Regions from separate parts of the Streptomyces akebiae genome, predicted to be linked through region 2. Evidence: riboswitches for the same ligand, from Rfam matches in the RefSeq annotation. Region 2 holds a riboswitch; each other region holds the start of a gene.
The links. A riboswitch is a leader RNA that binds a small molecule or an ion and turns the genes downstream of it on or off. The one in region 2 is predicted to bind cobalamin.
Positions count from the first base shown of each region.

Region 1 (5,035 bases), 9.0 Mb from region 2:
CGGCGAGGGCGGCGATACCGAGCGCGCCGAGCGCCTCGTCCACCCGGTCCCTCACCTGCGCGTCGGGCAGCCCGAGGTTCAGCGGCCCGAACGACACGTCCTGCGCGACGGACGCCGCGAAGAGCTGGTCGTCCGGGTCCTGGACGACCAGCTGGACCGTCGTCCGCAGCCGGGTGAGGCCCTTGCGGTCGTACGTCACCGGCCGCCCCTCGACCGTCAACTCGCCCGTACGGGGCCGAAGTCCGCCGCTGAGCAGCCGCATCAGCGTGGTCTTGCCGCTGCCGTTGCGGCCCAGCAGGGCGAGCGCGCGCCCCTCGCGCACCTCGAAGTCGAGGTCGCTGAGCACGGCCGGTCCGTCCTCGTACGCGAACGACGCGCCCCGCAGGGCGACGAGCACGGGCTCGCTCATGTCAGCGGCCTTTCCAGAACGAAGGTGAGGGCGACCAGGGCCGCGAGGAGCGCGACACTGGCCGTGGTGAAGCGCACGGAGACCCGGGCCTCGGGCACCAGGACGCGCAGGGTGCCGTCGTACCCGCGTCCGGCGAGCCCGGTCTGCAGCCGCGCCGCCCGGTCGAAGGCCCGTACGAACGCGGTGGCGCCGAGCCCGGCGAGGGAACGCCAGGTGGCGGCCCGGGTGGTGTGCCCCAGCCGGGCCGCCTGCGCCTCCCGGATCCGGCGCACGGAGTCCAGGAGCAGGAAGCTCATCCGGTAGGTCACGAGGGCCACGTCCACGACCGGCGCCGGCACCCCGGCCCGCACGAGCCGGGGCAGCAGGTCCGACATGGGAGTGGTGAAGGCGAACAGGAGGACGCCGAGGGAGGCGGCCGAGGTGCGCAGCAACAGCTCCCCGGCATGCACCGGCCCGCCGACGGCCGGGGTGACGAACCCGTCCGGCCCGCCCACCTGAACGAGCAGCGGCAGCGCGCCGGTCACGCAGAAGCCCAACGGCACCCGGTAGGCCCGCCACAGCCGACGGCCGGGCACGCCCGCGGGGCCCAGCAGCACCACGAGCGCGGTCAGCAGGACCAGAGCCGCGCCGGGCCAGGGCGGCAGGGAGATCGCCAGCACGGTGAGGCCGAGACCGAGCACGGCCTTGTCCACGGGATGGCGGCGGCGCCAGCGACTGCTGTGCGCCGCCGCGTCGATCGGCAGCACCCGGGTCAGCCCCGCCCGGCGGAGGACTCCCCGGAGCCACCGGACGAGCCTTCGTCGCCGGATGCGCCGGATGCGCCGGATGCGCCGGATGCGCCGGATGCGCCCTTCGAGGCCGCCGCGGCGGCCGGGGCACTCGCCGCCGCCGTGGCCGCCGCCCTCGCCGTGGACGCCGCGACCGCCACGTCCACCGGCTTGGCCGGAGCCGTGTCGGCCTCCCCGGCCGCGTCGAGCAGTGCCCGGGCCCGGGCCTCGCCCTGGCGTCGACCCCGGTGGATGCCGAAGTAGTAGGCGAGGACCCCCGCGCCGAGGGCGGCCTGGAGGGAGAAGAGTGCCGACTCGATCTCACCGGACGGCGGTTCGTAGAGAGGGGAGAACCACGGCTCGTAGTCCGGCTCTATCTCCGTGATCGCCGTCTCCGCCTCGCCGTCGGCGCCCGTGAAGGGCTCCTCCTTGTGGTCGCCGAGGCCGAGGGCCAGCGGCAGGACGGCGAGTGCGGCCACGGCGAGCAGCAGCAGTGCGTTGATCTTCGTGTTCCGCTTCATCGGGCCACCGCCTTGTTCCCGGTCTCCGTCCCGGCCCCGGCGCGGCTCTGCCCGCCGGTCAGGAGCACGCCGAGCCGGGTCAGTTCGCCCTTGCTCGACTGCACCAGCAGACGCATCACCAACACCGTGAGCAGACCTTCGCTGACCGCGAGCGGGATCTGGGTGACGGCGAAGATGGAGCCGAACTTGCCGAGCGCGCCCAGGAAGCCGCTGCTCGGGTCGGGGAAGGCGAGCGCCAACTGCACGCTGGTGACGCAGTAGGTGACCAGGTCGGCGAAGAACGCGCCGAAGAACACCGTCACCATCAGCGGCACGCCGAAGCGTCGTAGCAGCCGGTAGACACCGTAACCCGCCCAGGGGCCGACGATCGCCATCGAGAAGACGTTGGCGCCGAGCGTGGTCAGACCGCCGTGGGCGAGCAACAGTGCCTGGAAGAGCAGGGTGATGGTGCCGAGCACCGCCATGATCGGCGGCCGGAACAGGATGGCACCGAGGCCGGTGCCGGTGGGGTGGGAGCAACTCCCGGTGACCGACGGGAGCTTCAGCGCGGACAGAACGAAGGTGAAGGCCCCCGAGGCGCCGAGCAGCAGCGTGCTCTCGGGATGCTCCCTGACCTCACGGGTGAGTGCCCTGACTCCGTGGACGACGAACGGCGCGGACGCGACGCCCCAGGCGATCGCGTGCGCCGGAGGAAGGAAACCCTCGGCTATGTGCATGGCTCAGCAGACCCTCTCCAGCACCTCGTGGATGGTTGACGCGCCTTGGCCGGTCTCCTGGCTTACGGGTGACACCGCCCGTGCTCCGCCTTCCCGGGTCCGAAGACCCAGTGGCTGTCCGTGAGGACCGGAGCCGGACTTCCCGATCACAGTGGCGAGGGCCGCACCGGCATCACACCGGATTTCCCGTTCACCAAGGCGTGGTGACAGTAGTGCCCAGATAAGGACGCTGACAAGCGGAGGCGAGGGGCGCGCAGGCGCCGTGCGACAGCTCACACCCCGGCGCACGCCCGGCGCCACGTCGAGAGAACGGACCTGACCGAAAGCAGACGGGAGCTTTACTGCGACGATATTGCAGCTGCCAACATGGCGCACAAGGCTGAGGAGGCTCGACCGCACGACCGCGGCACGAGGACCTCGACCGCACGGACGCGGCGACGCGACGCGAGGCACGCAGAGAAGAAGAGGCGCACGCCCCATGGCTCCTGGTACCGACACCGCCCCCTCGGCCACCGCCGGGACGGGCGGTCTCTCATGGCGGCGGATCCGCGCCACGACGACGCGCGGGGAGTGGGCCGGCCTGGGCGGGATGGCCGGTTTCATCCTGGCGCTGCACCTCGTCGGCTGGTTCACCCTCGTGGTGATCGTCGCCCCCGAGCACTACAGCGTCGGCAGCAGGACCTTCGGCATCGGTATGGGTGTCACCGCCTACACCCTGGGCATGCGGCACGCCTTCGACGCCGACCACATCGCCGCCATCGACAACACCACCCGCAAACTGATGGGGGAGGGGCGACGCCCGCTGTCGGTCGGCTTCTGGTTCTCCCTCGGCCACTCGTCGATCGTGCTCGTCCTCACCTTCCTGCTCACCCTCGGCGTCAAGACGCTCGCCGGACCCGTCCGCGACGACGGCTCCGCGCTGCACGAGGTGACCGGCTGGATCGGCACCACCGTCTCGGGGACGTTCCTGTACGCCATCGCCCTCGTCAACCTGGTGGCCCTGGTGGGGATCTGGAAGGTGTTCCGCGAGATGCGCTCGGGCACCTTCGACGAGGCCGCGCTGGAGGAACGGCTGAACAGCCGGGGCCTGATGAACCGCCTGCTCGGGCGGTTGATGAGGTCCCTCACCAGGCCCTGGCAGATGTATCCCGTCGGCCTGCTCTTCGGCCTCGGCTTCGACACGGCGACGGAGGTCGCGCTGCTGGTCCTGGCCGGTTCGGGCGCCGCCTCCGGGCTGCCCTGGTACGCGATCCTGTGCCTGCCCGTCCTGTTCGCCGCCGGAATGTCGCTCCTCGACACCGTCGACGGCACGTTCATGAACTTCGCCTACGGCTGGGCGTTCTCCCAGCCGGTCCGCAAGGTCTACTACAACCTCACCGTCACGGGTCTGTCCGTGGCCGTCGCCCTCGTCATCGGCACGGTCGAACTCCTCGGCCTCGTCGCCGAGAAGGCCCACCTGCACGGCCTCTTCTGGGACCGGGTCTCCGGCCTCGACCTCAACACCGTCGGCTATGTGGTCGTCGGCCTCTTCTTCGTCACCTGGGCGGTCGCCCTGCTGGTCTGGCGGTTCGCGCGGATCGAGGAGAAGTGGACAGCGGGGTGAACACCCACGAACACCCACCACCCACCCGCACCACGGCACACGGGCGCCCCACCGGCCTCAGGACAAGCCGTCGAGCGGCCGGAGGAAGCGGCGTTCGTACCGCTTGATGCAGCGGGTGTCGCGGGCCAGCGCGAACGCGTCCTGGCACTCCGGATCGGACATGCTGTCCGTGCGGTACCGCTCGTACGCGGCGAGACTGGGAAAGGAGAACAGGGCGTAGGCGATGTCGCTGTCGCTCTCGCTCGGCAGGAAGTAGCCGTGGTGCGTCCCGCCGAAACGGTTGACGAGCCGAACCCAGCGCCGCCCGTACTCTTCGAAGTCCTCAAGTTTGTCGGCGTCGATCTCGTACTTCAGATGAATGGTGATCACGGCTCCATGGTCCCCCGGGGCGCGGGCGACGGCCATGCCGGTCGGCGTCATGGGGTGGGGGAGGTGGTCAAGGCGTCGACGAGCCGGGCGAACTCGGTGCGTTGCCGGGCGGTCGGTGCGGTGTAGAGCGGCGCCTGCAACTCGCCGGGGAGCTGCTCGGCGCGCCGCCGTCGGGGGATCAGGGCCGCGGCGACGGGTTGCGGTTCTCGCCAGCCGTGGTGGGCCGCCTGCTCGACGCCGAGGTTGACGACCATGGCCGCCTGGGCGGTCAGTCCGTACACGCGCACCGCCGCCAGATGGCAGGCACCCCGGTGTTCTCGCTGTACGTGGACGCGCTGCATGGCCGCCCCGACGGGATCGTCTGCGGGGCAGGGCTGCGCGCGCCAGCCGGCGAACAGGGGCAGGGAGGCGGCGTCGGCGGCGTCGACCAGCCGCTGCGCCAAGTGGTCGTCCTCCGCCGAGCCTTCGGACACACTCCAGGAACACATCGGCCCCGTCGGCCCCGTCCCACCGAAGTGCCCAGGCCCCTCAGCGGGCGTGCAGCCCGTCCGTGAGGTGGCCGTGGCTGTGTCGCCATCCGTTCGGGACGCGCCGGGCCCCCGCCAGATGGGGGTGACCGAAGGGGAGGTCGGCGTGCACGTGGGCTCCGT
Region 1 covers NZ_CP080647.1:9,671,450-9,676,484, forward strand. Annotated here, with positions in the region: gene K1J60_RS41885 (energy-coupling factor ABC transporter ATP-binding protein) at 1-409, opposite strand, end outside; gene cbiQ (cobalt ECF transporter T component CbiQ) at 406-1,155, opposite strand; gene K1J60_RS41895 (energy-coupling factor ABC transporter substrate-binding protein) at 1,161-1,697, opposite strand; gene K1J60_RS41900 (energy-coupling factor ABC transporter permease) at 1,694-2,413, opposite strand; cobalamin riboswitch at 2,444-2,626, opposite strand; gene K1J60_RS41905 (Nickel transporter NicT) at 2,892-4,016, shown strand; gene K1J60_RS41910 (NIPSNAP family protein) at 4,074-4,385, opposite strand; gene K1J60_RS41915 (helix-turn-helix domain-containing protein) at 4,433-4,858, opposite strand; gene K1J60_RS41920 (MFS transporter) at 4,914-5,035, opposite strand, start outside.
Region 1: linked by a shared signal. The riboswitch ahead of K1J60_RS41900 (energy-coupling factor ABC transporter permease) and the one ahead of K1J60_RS02895 (ABC transporter substrate-binding protein) in region 2 are both predicted to bind cobalamin.

Region 2 (5,035 bases):
GCACACCCGCTATCTGGGCAGCGCGGCCCACACCCCGCATGTGCAGGGCGGGTTCGCGCAGCGCCTCGGCGTGCCCGCCGGTCAGGTCCGGGAGCTGCCTCCCGGGCTCGACCTGCGCCGGGCCGTGCTCGCCGAGCCGCTGGCGGTGGCCCTGCACGCCGTGCGCCGGGCCGGCGATGTGCGGGGCAAGCGGGTCCTGGTGGCGGGGGCCGGTCCGATCGGCTGTCTGGTCGTGGCGGCGCTGCGGCACGCCGGAGCCGCCGAGGTCGTCGTCAGCGATCTGCACGAGGAGCCGCTGCGGATCGCGACCGAGGTGGGCGCGACCGCCACCGTGCGGGCGGACCGGCCCGGCGACCCTAACTGGGCCGGCGTCTTCGACGTCGCCGTGGAGGCGTCCGGGGCGCCGGCCGGGCTGCGCAGCTGTGTGGAGCGGGCGCGGCGGGGCGGCATCGTGGTCATGCTCGGGCTGCTGCCGCCCGGGGAGATCGGGCTGCTCGGCAATGTGGCGGTCACCCGTGAGCTGGAGCTGCGCGGTTCCTTCCGCTTCGACACCGAGTTCGACGAGGCCCTGTCCCTGCTGGCCCAGGGCCTTCCTGTCGATCCGGTCGTCACGCACACCTTCCCGTTGGAGCGGTCCGCCCTCGCCTTCGAGACCGCCCGGGACCGCACGGTCGCCTCCAAGGTGCTGCTGGATCTCACCGGCCGGGCGTGAGCGGGCGTCAGGTGCCGGCGACCGCCGGGTGCCGAAGGTCAGCGGTAGAGGGCGGGGCGTTCGACGAGTTCCACCTCGGTGCGGACCCCCTCGGTCTGGGCGCGGACGCCGGCCTCGGAGATCGCGGCGACGGCGTACCCGTCCCAGGTACTGGGTCCGGTGACCTCGCCGCGCCGGGTGGCGTCCACCCAGGCCTGGACCTGTCGGTCGTAGGCGTCCTCGAACCGCTCGATGTAGCCCGGGGTGACCGTGCCGCCCCAGCGGCCCGCCGCGTTGACGAGCATGTCGTGCCCGTCGCCGATGCGGGCCGTGCCGTCCTCGCAGACGGCCTCGGCCTGCACCTGGTAGCCGTAGCGGGCGCTGAGGAAGATCTCGACGTCGACCACCGCGCCGCCGTCGGTCTCGAAGACGACGAGCTGCGGGTCGCTGAGGCCCTCGGGGGCGTGCGCGGACGGCCGGGGCCGCAGCACACTGACGGCGGTGATCTCCTGGCCGAGCAGCCAGCGGGTGATGTCCATCTCGTGGGCCACGGAGTCGTTGATGGCCATGGCGTCGGTGAAACCGGGCGGGGCCTCGGCGTTGCGGTGCCGGTGGTGCAGCAGCAGCGGCCGGCCCAGGTCGCCGCTGTCCAGCAGGGCCTTGAGCTTGACGTACTCACGGTCGTAGCGGCGCATGAACCCCACCTGTACCCGGCGGTGCCCCAGCCGCTGCTCCGCCTCCAGCAGCCGGAGCGCGGAGGCGGTGTCCGGGGTGAGGGGCTTCTCGCACAGTACGGGCAGGTCGTGGGCGAACGCGGCGAGCAGGGCCGCCTCGTGCGCGGGGCCCGGTGAGGCCACGAGGACGGCGTCGACGCCCGGTGCGGTCAGTGCCTCGGCCGGGTCGCCGTAGGCCGCGCACCCCTCGATGCCGGCGGCGATCGCCCGGGCACGGTCGGTGTCGAGGTCGACGACGGCGGTCACATGGGCGCCGCTGATCACCTCGGAGATCCGGCGCACATGATCGGCGCCCATCCGGCCGGTGCCGACGACGGCGACACCGAGGGAGCCCTGCTCGGTCATACCTCTTCTTCCTTTCGCGCGGGCCGGGTCGGCGCCCGGGGCAGCGGGCGCACAGGGTCTCGTCCTCCCCCGAGGAGCCCTTCTTCACGCCTGCGCGGCCGGCCTCGCGGGGCCACGGCGAGCGGCGTACGCGGAATTGCGTTTCCCCGGGCGACGAGCACCGGTTAGGCTCCCCCGGCGCGCGTCAGGCGTGTGCACATCAAGGTGGGGGCACGGGGGACATGGTCGACGATTTCTCCGATTCCGGAGCGGGCTCGGCAGAGGATGCGGAGACGGGATCGGCAGTAGGGGCGGAGACGGGTTCAGCAGTAGGTCCGGAGACGGGTTCGGTAGGTCCGGCGTCGGGATCGGTAGCAGGTCCGGAGGCGGGTGCGACAGCAAGTCCGGATACGGGGTCGGCAGTCGGTCCGGATATGGGATCGGCAGCAGATCCGGAGACGGGTTCGAGAGCGGCTTCCCGAGTCGGCTCGACGAAGGAGATGAGCACGGGGGCTCAGGTCGTCTCGGCGGTGGCGACCGTGGGGGTGCTGCTGGGCGGGATGTGGCTGCTGGCGGACCTCCTCGACACGACCCCCGAGACCTTGGGGCCGGCCGTCTGCTCGTCCTCGGACGACGCCTCTCCGGCACCACGGGGCGAGGTCTCGGGTGCACAGCTGTGCACCGCGCTGAACCGCTCCGACCTGCCGAAGCTCCTCGGGACGCCCACCGAGCAGGCGGTCATCGCGTCGGGCAGCCAGAACGAGTCCACCTGGTTCGACGGCACCAAGACCGTCACCCCCGAGGCGACCGTCGAACTCGACACGTACACCGTGGAGCTGTCGGCGTCGTACGAGGACCTCCCCGTCGCCGAGTCGGTCGGCTACCTGGGCGCCGGCGTCGAGACCAGGACGGTCCTGGGACATGCGGCGGCCCTGTACTCGGGTCAGACCATCTCCCTCTCGTTCCGCCTCGACGGCAGTGACCCGCAGTCCGGCCCCGGCGGCGTCGCCCGGCGGCTGCTGGTCGCGACCGACCCGAAGGACAGCGGCACCACCTTCGAGCTCGTCATCTATCGCCAGGATTCCCAGGTCCCCGACGACGCGGCCCTGTTCCGTGTGGCCGAGAAGGTCCTGCCGACGCTCCCGGGCTGGAAGCCCGCGGCCTGACGAGCCCTCGGGCGGCCTCAACCCTCGGCGGCCTCAGCGCTCGGCGGCCCAGCGCGCCGGCGGCCTGTGATAGCTTGCCGACGCCAGTCGAACCCACGTACGCACACGTAAGTACGCGTACGGGTCAGGGAATCCGGTGCGAATCCGGAGCTGACGCGCAGCGGTGAGGGCGACGGGCGGGGCAACGGCCACTGGACGGCGATCACGATCGCGGTCCGGGAAGGCGTCCCGTCCGGGTGACCCCGAGTCCGAAGACCTGCTGGCGGTCCCCGGCACCGAGGGGTGCCCGGGGAAGCATCGTACGACCGGGCTTCGCGCATGAGCCCTCGACGCCGAAGGAAGTCCCGTGCCACTCGCACGCCCCGTCCGCCATGCCGTCCTGTTCCTGGCCGCCGGTTCCCTGTTGCTGACCGGCTGCGGAGGCTCCGGCTCCGCAGCACCCCCGGGCGGTGGCCCGGCCTCGGGCGGGTCCGCCGGATATCCGGTGACCCTCGACAACTGCGGGCAGGAGGTACGGGTCGACAGCCCGCCCGAACGCGCCGTCTCCCTCAACCAGGGCACGACCGAGATCCTGCTCTCCCTCGGGCTCGCCGACCGCATGGTGGGCACCGCCACCTGGACCGATCCGCTGCCGAAGGAACTGGAGAAGGCCGACGCGAAGGTGCCTCGGCTCGCCGACGACGCGCCGTCTTTCGAGAAGGTCCTGGACACCGAACCCGACCTCGTCGTCTCCTCGTTCGCCTCCACGCTCGGCAAGGGCGGTGTGGCGACCCGGGAGGATTTCGAGAAGCTCGGCGTCCCCACGTATCTGTCGCCCTCCGACTGTGTGGGCAAGGACAACAGCGGTGACGGCGACGGCGTCCGCACCGAGCCGCTGACCATGGAGACGGTCTACGGCGAAGTCCGCGATCTGGCCCGCGTCTTCGGGGTCGAGGAGCGCGGCGAGAAGCTGGTGGCCGAGCTCAAGTCCCGGGTGCGGAAGGCGACCGCCGGACTCGACGCCGATGACGTCACCGTCATGTACTGGTTCGCCAACGCCCAGTCCCCGTACCTCGCCGGATGCTGTGGCGCCCCCGGGGTCATCACCCGCGAGCTGGGCGCGAAGAACGTCTTCGACGACACCGAGGAGGAGTGGCCCCAGGTCAACTGGGAGACCGTCGCGGATCGCGATCCCGACGTCCTCGTCGTCGGGGACCTGGTCCGCAAGCAGCAGACGGCCGAGACGGCCGCGAAGAAGATCGAGTTCCTGGAGTCCGACCCGGTCACCCGGAACATGACGGCGGTGCGGAAGAAGCGCTATGTGCTGCTGCCCGGCCAGGCCATGAACCCGACCGTCCGGACCGTCGAGGGCGTGGAGAAGCTCGCGGCGGCACTGCGCGAGTACGGTCTCACGGGATGACCGGCACGGAGCCCGACACGGAGCCCGGCACGGAAACGGGCACGGAGACGGGCACGGAGACGGGCACGGAGACGGGCACGGCCGTCGACGCGGTCACCGACGCGTCGACGGCGGTGGAGACCGGTGGGCCGCCCTCGGCGAAGACCGGTGGGCCGGCTCCCACGAAGACCGGTGGGCCGAGCCCGGCGGGGCCCGGTGGAGCGGACGGTTCGACGGCGGTGGCGGTGGCCTTCGGCCGCCGGCTGCGCTGGGGATCGGCGTGGATGGCCGGGCTCGGAGGGCTGTTTCTCTCCATCGCCCTCGCGATCACCATCGGTCCGGCCGACATCGGCGTGGTCGACGTCTGGTCCACGGTGGTGGCCCATCTCGGCTGGGGGCACACGGAGTTGACGCCCATCCGGGACGGCATCGTGTGGAACCTACGGCTGCCGCGCACCCTGCTGGCCGCCGTGTGCGGGGCCGGACTGGCCGTGTGCGGCGCGGTGATGCAGTCCCTGCTGCGCAACCCGCTCGCCGACCCTTTCGTGCTGGGCGTCTCCTCCGGCGCGTCGACCGGCGCGGTCGTGGTCGTGGTGCTCGGCGTGGGAGGCGGGGCCCTGTCGGTCTCCGGCGGCGCGTTCCTGGGCGCGGTGGCCTCCTTCGGGCTCGTGCTGCTGCTCAGCCACACCCTCGGCGGCTCCACGGACCGCGTGGTGCTGGTCGGTGTCGCGGCGATGCAGCT
Region 2 covers NZ_CP080647.1:659,501-664,535, forward strand. Annotated here, with positions in the region: gene K1J60_RS02880 (L-idonate 5-dehydrogenase) at 1-712, shown strand, start outside; gene K1J60_RS02885 (Gfo/Idh/MocA family protein) at 751-1,770, opposite strand; gene K1J60_RS02890 (DUF6215 domain-containing protein) at 2,250-2,915, shown strand; cobalamin riboswitch at 2,983-3,193, shown strand; gene K1J60_RS02895 (ABC transporter substrate-binding protein) at 3,262-4,314, shown strand; gene K1J60_RS02900 (FecCD family ABC transporter permease) at 4,578-5,035, shown strand, end outside.

Region 3 (5,035 bases), 2.8 Mb from region 2:
CGCAGCCCCGCTTTTTCAGGGGCGCGGGGAACTGCGCGACCAGCCCCCACCGGACCCGCGGATGGGGGTCGAAGGGGCGCAGCCCCTGGAGGACGGGACGGGTAGGGGCGGCGGGGGCGTACATCACCCGGTTACGCTGCAACGGTGACCGCTCGCCCCCCGATCGTCCTGGACAGCGACCCCGGCATCGACGACGCCGTAGCCCTCCAGTACCTGCTCGGCACCGACCTGTGGGACCTCAAGGCGTACACCTCGACCGGCGGCAACCTCCCCGCCGAAGCCACCTACACCAACGCCCGCGCCCTCGCCCGCGCCCTGCGCATCGACGCCCACGTCCCGGTCCACAGAGGCGCCGGCCGCCCCCTCTCCCGCCTCCCCTACCGCGAGGCATCCGCCTTCCACGGCCCCGCAGGCCTCGGCGACGAGACCCTCCCCGACTCGACGGCCGCCCACCCGACGGAGTCGTCCGCCCAGGCCCTGCTGCGCCTGTCGAGGGAGTACGAGGGCGAGCTGACGGTCTGCGCCACCGGCCCCCTCACCAACGTGGCCGTCGCCCTGCTGGAGGACCCGCACTTCGCCCACCGCGTCCGCAAGTTCGTGTTCATGGGCGGCGCCGCCCAGGTCCCGGGCAACTTCACCCCGGTCGCCGAGTTCAACATCTGGGCCGACCCGGACGCCGCCGAGATCGTGCTGTCCTCCGGCATCCCGTTCACCATGGTCGACCTGGACGCCTCGCACCGCTGGCTGTTCCGCCCCGATGACCTGGCCGCGCTGGAGGCCGCGGGACCCGGCACGGCCCTCGCCGCACGGCTGATGCGCACCTACATGGACGCCTACACCCGCCACGGCGGAGACGGCACCTGCCCGCTGCACGATCCGCTGGCCGTCGGCGTCTGCGGCGACGAGGCGTTCGTCGAGGCCGCCGACGGGGCCGTCGTCGTGGAGTGCGCGAGCGAGCTCACACGCGGCCAGACCGTGTTCGTGCCGACCGCAGCCCGGCGCGTCTACTACTCCGAGTCCCCCGCCCTGACCGCCCGTCTGCAGGCCACCGGCCGCGTCGCGCTGGGACCGGGCACCCGCGACTTCAGCGCGGACTTCGTGACGACGCTGCCCAGGTGGCCGGCGGCAACCTGACGCGATCCGATGGTCCGACCATCGGCGGCGCCTGTGGATAACCGCCGCCGTGCGAAGCCGCCCCTCGTGCACACTGCGACGCATGGACATCACGATCAGGCCGGTGACCCCCGAGGAGTACGCCACGCTCGGCGAGATCACCGCACAGGCCTACCTCGACGACGGACTGCTGGACTTCGGAGAGAGCGACCAGTACCTCGACGAGCTGCGGAACGTGGCGAAGCGGGCCGCCCGGGCCGACGTGCTCGTGGCGGTCGCGGAGGGGCAGGTGCTGGGCGGAGTGACCTTCGTCCCCGCGGGCGGGCCCATGGCCGACATCGCCCGCGAGGGAGAGGCCGAGATACGGATGCTCGCGGTCTCCCCGAAGGCCCGTGGGCGAGGTGTCGGCGAGGCACTCGTACGGGCCTGCCTGGAGCGCGCCCGCACCGTGGAGGGCTGTGCGCGCGTCGTGCTGTCGACCCAGCGGAGCATGCACGCGGCCCATCGCATCTACGGACGTCTGGGCTTCACTCGCACACCTGAGCGCGACTGGAACCCCCTCCCCGACCTCCTCGACCTCACGCTGATCACCTACGAGTTGACGCTCTGACACCCTGCGAAGCCGATGGCGACACAACATGTGGGGGTGACACCGCGACCCGACACTAGATGTATGCTCATGCTCGCTGTCGCCGCAGGGGAATCCGGTGTGAATCCGGAACTGTCCCGCAACGGTGTACTCGCGTGCATACGTCGTCATGTGTGCACGCCTGTTCAGTCCGAACACCTGCCGACAGTGCGCCCGGCCGTCCGGTCCGGGTGCCCTGACGTCCGGGCCTCGTGGAATGGGCCGGTGGACGCGACGCCCCCGTGCGCTCGTGTGCTGCCGCCTGCCCTCTGCAGGGCCCCAGCCGAGCGAGGGAGAGCCCCACGTGACCATCGCGCCAGCCGATCCGGTGTCAGCCGACCTGGCCGCAGCCAGGTCGGTTTCAACAGACCCGACGACGGAGACCGACGGTCCTGGTACCGCGTTGCTGCGGACCCTGACCGAGCTGACCGCCGACCTGCCCGACGCCGATCCCGGCCGGGTCGCCGCCGCCGCGCTGCGCGGCCGGTCGGTGCGTGTGTCCTCCGCCGAGATGGTCGCGGAGCTGCGTGAGCTGGCCACGGAGGCGGCCGCGGGCCTCATCTCCGAGGATCCCGCCTACTCGAAACTGGCCGCCCGGCTGTTGGCCGTCGGCATCCGTGCCGAGGCGGCCTCGCAGGGTGTCACGACGTTCACCGAGTCCATCGCCGTGGGCCACCGGGAGGGACTCGTCGCCGACCGCACGGCCGAGTTCACCCGCGCCCACGCCGAGCGCCTCGACGCCCTGATCGACCCGGCCGGGGACGACCGCTTCGGCTACTTCGGCCTGCGCACCCTGCACAGCCGCTATCTGCTCCGGCACCCCCTCACCCGCAAGGTCGTCGAGACGCCCCAGCACTTCATGCTGCGGGTCGCCGTCGGCCTCGCCGAGGACACGGGTGCCGATGCGGAGGCGGGCATCCGTGCCCTCGACGAAGTCGCCGCGCTCTACGGGCTCATGAGCCGCCTCGACTACCTCCCCTCCTCCCCCACCCTCTTCAACTCCGGTACGCGACACCCCCAGATGTCGTCCTGCTACCTCCTCGACTCCCCGCTGGACGAGCTGGACTCCATCTACGACCGCTACCACCAGGTGGCCCGCCTCTCGAAGCACGCCGGCGGCATCGGCCTGTCGTACTCCCGTATCCGCTCGCGCGGTTCGCTGATCCGGGGCACCAACGGGCACTCCAACGGCATCGTGCCGTTCCTGAAGACCCTGGACGCCTCGGTCGCCGCCGTGAACCAGGGCGGCCGGCGCAAGGGCGCGGCCGCGGTCTACCTGGAGACCTGGCACTCCGACATCGAGGAGTTCCTGGAGCTTCGTGACAACACCGGCGAGGACGCCCGGCGTACGCACAACCTGAACCTGGCGCACTGGATCCCGGACGAGTTCATGCGCCGGGTGAACGCGGACGAGCAGTGGTCGCTGTTCTCCCCGGCAGACGTACCCGAGCTGGTCGACCTGTGGGGCGAGGAGTTCGAGGCCGCGTACCGCGAGGCGGAGGCGAAGGGCCTGGCGAAGAAGACCATCGCGGCCCGTGACCTGTACGGCCGCATGATGCGCACCCTCGCGCAGACCGGCAACGGCTGGATGACCTTCAAGGACGCTGCCAACCGCACGGCGAACCAGACGGCCGAGCCGGGCCACGTCGTCCACTCCTCCAACCTCTGCACGGAGATCCTGGAGGTCACGAACGACGGGGAGACGGCGGTCTGCAACCTGGGCTCGGTGAACCTGGGCGCGTTCGTCGACCGGGCGACGGGCGACATGGACTGGGAGCGGCTGGACGCGACCGTCCGCACCGCCGTCACCTTCCTCGACCGCGTCGTCGACATCAACTTCTACCCGACCGAGCAGGCGGGCCGCTCCAACGCCAGGTGGCGCCCGGTCGGACTCGGCGCGATGGGCCTGCAGGACGTCTTCTTCCAGCTGCGTCTGCCCTTCGACTCCCCGGCTGCGAAGGCCCTGTCCACTCGGATCGCCGAGCGCGTCATGCTCGCCGCGTACGAGGCCTCCGCCGACCTCGCCGAGCGGGTCGGCCCGCTTCCGGCCTGGGAGAAGACCCGTACGGCGCGCGGTGTGCTGCACCCCGACCACTACGGTGTCGAGCCCACCTGGCCGGAGCGCTGGGCTGCCCTGCGCGAGCGCGTCGCGACGACGGGCCTGCGCAACTCCCTGCTCCTCGCCATCGCGCCGACGGCCACCATCGCCTCGATCGCCGGTGTGTACGAGTGCATCGAGCCCCAGGTGTCCAACCTGTTCAAGCGCGAGACGCTGTCCGGTGAGTTCCTCCAGGTCAACTCGTATCTGGTGAAGGACCTGAAGGAGCTGGGCGTCTGGGACGCCCGCACCCGTGAGGCGCTGCGCGAATCCAACGGCTCGGTGCAGGACTTCGCGTGGATCCCGGCCGACGTACGGGCGCTGTACCGCACGGCCTGGGAGATCCCGCAGCGCGGTCTGATCGACATGGCCGCCGCCCGCACGCCGTATCTGGACCAGTCCCAGTCGCTCAACCTGTTCCTGGAGACGCCGACCATCGGCAAGCTCTCCTCGATGTACGCGTACGCCTGGAAGTCGGGCCTGAAGACCACGTACTACCTGCGCTCCCGCCCGGCGACGCGCATCGCCCGCGCGGCACAGGGCCAGGGCCAGGCGCAGACCCCGGCCCGGCCCGAGAACACCATCCCCGTCCAGCAGTCGGCCGACCCGGATGCCGTCGCCTGCTCCCTTGAGAACCCCGAGTCCTGCGAGGCCTGCCAGTGATGCCCAGCAACCAGAATCTCCTCGACCCCGGCTTCGAGCTGACTCTCCGCCCGATGCGCTACCCGGACTTCTACGAGCGCTACCGGGACGCGATCAAGAACACCTGGACCGTCGAGGAGGTCGACCTCCACTCGGACGTCTCCGACCTCGCGAAGCTCTCCCCGGCCGAGCAGCACCTGATCGGCCGCCTGGTCGCGTTCTTCGCGACGGGCGACTCGATCGTGGCGAACAACCTCGTGCTGACCCTCTACAAGCACATCAACTCCCCGGAGGCGCGGCTCTATCTGAGCCGCCAGCTCTTCGAGGAGGCCGTGCACGTCCAGTTCTATCTGACGCTCCTGGACACCTACCTCCCCGACCCGGAGGACCGGGTCGCGGCCTTCGCGGCGGTGGAGAACATCCCCTCCATCCGGGAGAAGGCGGAGTTCTGCTTCCGGTGGATGGACTCGGTCGAGAAGCTGGACCGCCTGGAGTCCCAGGCGGACCGCCGCCGCTTCCTGCTCAACCTGATCTGCTTCGCGGCGTGCATCGAG
Region 3 covers NZ_CP080647.1:3,440,395-3,445,429, forward strand. Annotated here, with positions in the region: gene K1J60_RS14655 (nucleoside hydrolase) at 145-1,134, shown strand; gene K1J60_RS14660 (GNAT family N-acetyltransferase) at 1,217-1,723, shown strand; cobalamin riboswitch at 1,787-1,922, shown strand; gene K1J60_RS14665 (ribonucleoside-diphosphate reductase subunit alpha) at 2,046-4,502, shown strand; gene K1J60_RS14670 (ribonucleotide-diphosphate reductase subunit beta) at 4,502-5,035, shown strand, end outside.
Region 3: linked by a shared signal. The riboswitch ahead of K1J60_RS14665 (ribonucleoside-diphosphate reductase subunit alpha) and the one ahead of K1J60_RS02895 (ABC transporter substrate-binding protein) in region 2 are both predicted to bind cobalamin.